Regions from separate parts of the Dysgonomonas sp. UBA7630 genome, predicted to be linked through region 2. Evidence: riboswitches for the same ligand, from Rfam matches in the RefSeq annotation. Region 2 holds a riboswitch; the other holds the start of a gene.
The links. Region 2 has a riboswitch for cobalamin ahead of B3P17_RS00320 (anaerobic ribonucleoside triphosphate reductase). Riboswitches for the same ligand answer to the same signal wherever they lie in the genome.
Positions count from the first base shown of each region.

Region 1: it holds a riboswitch for cobalamin, as region 2 does, so the genes downstream of both, B3P17_RS02940 (TonB-dependent receptor) here and B3P17_RS00320 (anaerobic ribonucleoside triphosphate reductase) in region 2, are expected to answer to the same signal.

Region 1 covers NZ_DLIY01000006.1:100,456-102,874, forward strand. The annotation lists gene B3P17_RS02935 (TonB-dependent receptor plug domain-containing protein) at 1-331, opposite strand, end outside; gene B3P17_RS02940 (TonB-dependent receptor) at 365-1,090, opposite strand; cobalamin riboswitch at 1,140-1,335, opposite strand; gene B3P17_RS02945 (cobyrinate a,c-diamide synthase) at 1,446-2,419, shown strand, end outside.
Region 2 covers NZ_DLIY01000001.1:77,487-79,905, forward strand. The annotation lists gene B3P17_RS00320 (anaerobic ribonucleoside triphosphate reductase) at 1-788, opposite strand, end outside; cobalamin riboswitch at 906-1,095, opposite strand; gene pflA (pyruvate formate-lyase-activating protein) at 1,306-2,025, opposite strand; gene pflB (formate C-acetyltransferase) at 2,110-2,419, opposite strand, start outside.

The sequences.
Region 1 (2,419 bases), on a different contig from region 2:
TATTCCAGTCTAATGAAATCAAACCATTATTTTTCAATAAATATTTTGCACCGGCACCAAACGAATAGTCGACATATTTCATATCGAACCCATAAGCACTTACAGGTCGTTTAAACTTTTTGTCGAAAAGACTTCCCTCTACATACATGCTCAATTCTTTTGTCGCTTTATAACCAAAACGCTGGCTGAAAACATCTGAATAGAAGCGTAACATGGCTTGTTTATCCGTATCTACTTCTTCATCGTTTATTATTTCCTTTTTATTAAGTTGCCAACCGTCAGCCTGATTTCGCTGAAAAGAAGTAGAGGAGGAGAAACCTCCTACATTCAAGTACAGGTTAGCATTTTGAGTAAATTGTCCATACTAAGAGAGGCGTGTCTCTGTAGAGAAGTTCACCAAATCTTTTGGCTTATTGGTTATAATATTAATAACTCCAGCTATTGCATCCGAACCATATAAAGAAGAGGCGGCTCCTTTCAAGACTTCTATACGCTTGATATTTCCCATATCAATGCGGTTCAGATCGACGTTACCACCCACATCGCCCCCAAGCTTTTTTCCATCGACTAACACAAGTATATATCTATTACTTAATCCATTCAGCTGCATATACGAACCCATTGCATTAGGAGTGAATGACATAGAGGGATTTAAGGCAATCATGGCATTTTCGAAGGTAGGAATATTCGTGTTTTGGAGTTCCCTCTGAGAAATAACATCTATTGCAACGGGCGAGTTTTTAAGTTTGTTGATTGTGCCGGTACCTGTTACTACTACTTCATTCAGTTTAAGAGGGGAATGTTTCATACGAATAAGGATGTTGTCATTAGATCTGTTTATTGTCTCACGAGCTCCATTATAATCCAGTGCACTAATTCTTAGAAGATTATTACCTTCCGGGATTTTTTCAAGACTAAACTCACCCTTCAAATCTGTGGATGTTCCAATGGTTGTGTACTCAATCCATACGCTGGCGCCAGCGATCGGCTTTTCATTTTCATCAACAACTCTTCCGCGCAAGCTCAACTGAGCGAACGAAATACTTGCAATACAGCATAGCAATGCTGTTAGCATAATTCTTAGTTTCATTAAAAAAGAAGTATAATGTTAGTTAATTATATTCCTGACCCCGGGAATATCTATTAATTTATGCTAGGCAGGTTTCCTGACTTGTTCCATTTTGAGAGGCCTTCCCATCATTGTGACAGTGGCAGTGGTGATACTCAAAATTTTATGGAATTCACAGTAGCGGGCACTGTTTCGGATTCTGACCGAATTCCCTTTTATGCAACAGACGAATGTCTGAATACATCACCTAAGCGGCTTCAAAGGTAATTGAAAAAAAATAGGATTAAAAAGAATTCTTAAAAAATATATTTTCTTGGTAAAATTCATTTCATTGATGGCTTTTTATACTTTTGCTGAAAATAAAACCAGATTACTCATGAAAGAGATTTCCAGCTTTCTTATAGCTGCGCCAAGTTCGGGTTCAGGAAAAACAACGGTTACTTTAGGCTTATTGAGAGCATTAAAGAACAGAGGGCTTAAAGTACAACCATTTAAGTGTGGACCAGATTATATAGATACCAAATATCATGATATGGCTTCAGGTAAAAAGTCGGTTAATCTCGATTTATTCTTATCAACAGAGAATCACGTCAGATATCTGTACTCAAAATACGCATCAGGAAATGATGCTTGTATTACTGAAGGAGTGATGGGGCTATTTGATGGATATGACAAGATGAAAGGAAGCAGTGCCGAAATTGCAGGACTATTGAATATCCCTGTTGTTATGGTTATAAATGCCAAATCTATGGCATATTCAGCAGCTCCGTTATTGTATGGATTCAAAGAATTTTATGAAAAGATAAATGTCTTAGGAGTAATTTTTAACTATGTTGGATCCGAAAGTCATTATAAATTTCTCGCAGATGCTTGCCACGATGTCGGTATAGTCCCATTAGGCTACCTGCCTAAAAATGAAAATCTGACTGTGCCTTCACGTCATTTGGGATTAAGTATCGATCAAGATTTTCTTCTAGATGACTTTGCTAATATTGCCGCATCAATTGTAGAAAAACATATTGATATTGATAAATTGCTATCATATACGCAAGTCAAAATAGGAAATCCAGAATTACATCGAATTAAAGAACATTCCTCTCTGAATCTGAAAATAGCAGTTGCAGCCGACGAAGCCTTCAATTTTATGTATCATGAAAATATAGAATATTTAAGAAAAATAGGAGAGGTGACCTTCTTTAGTCCTTTAACAGACAGATATTTGCCAAAGTCAGATTTTGTTTATTTCCCGGGAGGATATCCTGAATTATATGCAAAACAGCTAAGCGAAAATAAACTGCTACATAGGGCTATTAAGGATTATGCGGAAAATGGAGGAAATATTCTTGCAGA
Region 2 (2,419 bases):
ATATAATCTTCTATTTCTGTTTCGTACAAATGTTTGTATTCTATTCCTGTAACCTGTTCCAGAACTTTTATTTCTTCAATAAAGCTCTTACGTACAAATGGAGCCAAGTAAAAGTCAAAAGCAGGAATGGCCTGTCCGCCATGCATTTCATTTTGTGCTGTTTCCAGAGAGATACAACCTAGCATACTGGCTGTCTCGATGCGTTTTGCCGGACGAGATTCTCCATGCCCTGCAAAAAAGCCATTCTGTAATATCTTATCTAAAGGGTGTTGTACGCAAGTAAGGCTTTTGGTTGGATAATAATCTTTGTCGTGTATATGCAGATAGTTGAGGCGAACAGCTTCTTTTACCTCCGGCAATAATAAATAATCATCGACAAATGGTTTGGTGGTTTCGCTAGCAAACTTCATCATCATGCCGGCAGGTGTGTCGGCGTTCATGTTTGCATTTTCGCGCGTGATATCGTTTGATTTAGTATCTATAATTTCCAGAAACATGTCTCGCGTTTTTGCTTTGCGGGCAATGCTGCGTTTGTCACGATAGGCGATGTATTTTTTTGCCACCTCTTTGCGAGGGCTTTTCATCAACTCCATTTCTACCATGTCTTGTATCTGCTCTACTGTCATTTGCTCATTGCCCTGACAGGATACATAGTCTGTAATACGTCTTATTAGAATGGAGTCTTCTCCTTGTTCGGTGTGTAGCATGGCTTTACGAACTGCTGCCATGATTTTTTCCTCATTAAAACCGACGATACGTCCGTCTCTTTTTACAACTGTCTGAATCATATTCGTTATCGTTTATACTTTTATTGTATCAATTAAAATATAACTGACAGGAGCAGGGAAGTACACATACTTATTTGAAGTGAATATGTTGTATAATTCTGCTGCTTTTCTCCCGAAAGCTAGAATGTATATACGGCAGGTCTTCTGACTTATTTCGCAGTTGGTAACCTTCCCATCAGTATTCGTTGACAGTGGTGTGAGAGTCCAACTACCTTTCTGAAATTTACAGCTACGGGGATAGTTCAGGTCTTTCACCTGATTCCCTTTTCATCCGATTATATTCGGAACCGTATATGTTAACAAAGTTATATGATTTTACTTAATAAAAGACTTGATTGGATATTTTATTTAAGTGTTTTCTGATTTAAGTTTTCTCTATTTGTTGTTAATTGGCTTTTTATGAGTTTGTTGTAGTTTTATTATTGTTGAAAAATTTTCTAAAAATAAAATTTTATATTCCTATTGATGATCTTTTTTTGTTTTTGTAAAGAAAAATGTTTTATGAATAATATATATATCAGACCTTAAGTCCATAACTTCGGAAAATATTTTCAGCCTTCTCTATTTCCGACTGTTCGGGAGGTGCAATATCTTTAAACTTGTAGTCTTCGCCTAACTGCTCCCATTTATGTAATCCCATTTGATGAAAAGGCAAAATATCTACTCGTTGTACATTTTTATATCCAGAAACCTGTTTTGCCCAGTCATTCAGGTCTTTTTCATCGTCGGTGAAGCCCGGAACGAACACATATCTTAGCCAAACAGGTTTCTCAATTTCAGTGAGATACTGCATGAAGCGAAGTGTTGGCTCTAGTGGTTTTGCTGTGAGGTTTTTATATTTATCAGGATTGATATGTTTAATATCTAGCAGTACAAGATCTGTGTACTCTAAAACTTCCTTTACCTTATCATTTAATATATATCCTGATGTGTCTATAGCTGTATGTAAACCTTCATTCTTGCACATCTTAAATAGTTCGATAATAAACTGAGGTTGTAGCAGGGGTTCTCCTCCCGAAATGGTTATACCCCCATTGCGTATGAAGTTTTTTACCTTCTTTACTTCTTCGAAAGCCTCTTCCGGAATCAGTTCGTACTCCTTATCGTTCATATTCCATGTGTCTGGGTTATGGCAATAGAGGCAACGAAGAGGGCAGCCCTGCATAAAAAATACAAACCTTATACCCGGGCCGTCTTTAGTTCCAAAAGACTCGAAAGAATGAATTAAACCTTTCATAATTGATTTTCTTCCTAATAAGAGAAGATATTGCCCCAAAATTTAAAACACTTTTGGGGCAACCATATATGTATTAATGGGGTATCAGAATGATGTAGTAATCGTTCTGTTTATCACATCTAATTGCTGCTCTTTTGTAAGTTTTACGAAATTAACAGCATAACCTGATACACGTATTGTCAACTGAGGATATTTTTCAGGATGTTCCATCGCATCGATAAGCAGATTCCTGTCAAATACATTAACGTTGAGATGGTGACCTGTTTGTAAGAAGTAACCATCAAGAAGTCCGCTGAGGTTTTGAGCTTCTTCTTTTCTGTTTTTACCCAATGTGTTTGGCGTAATAGCGAAAGTATATGATATGCCGTCATTTGCATGAGCAAACGGAAGCTTC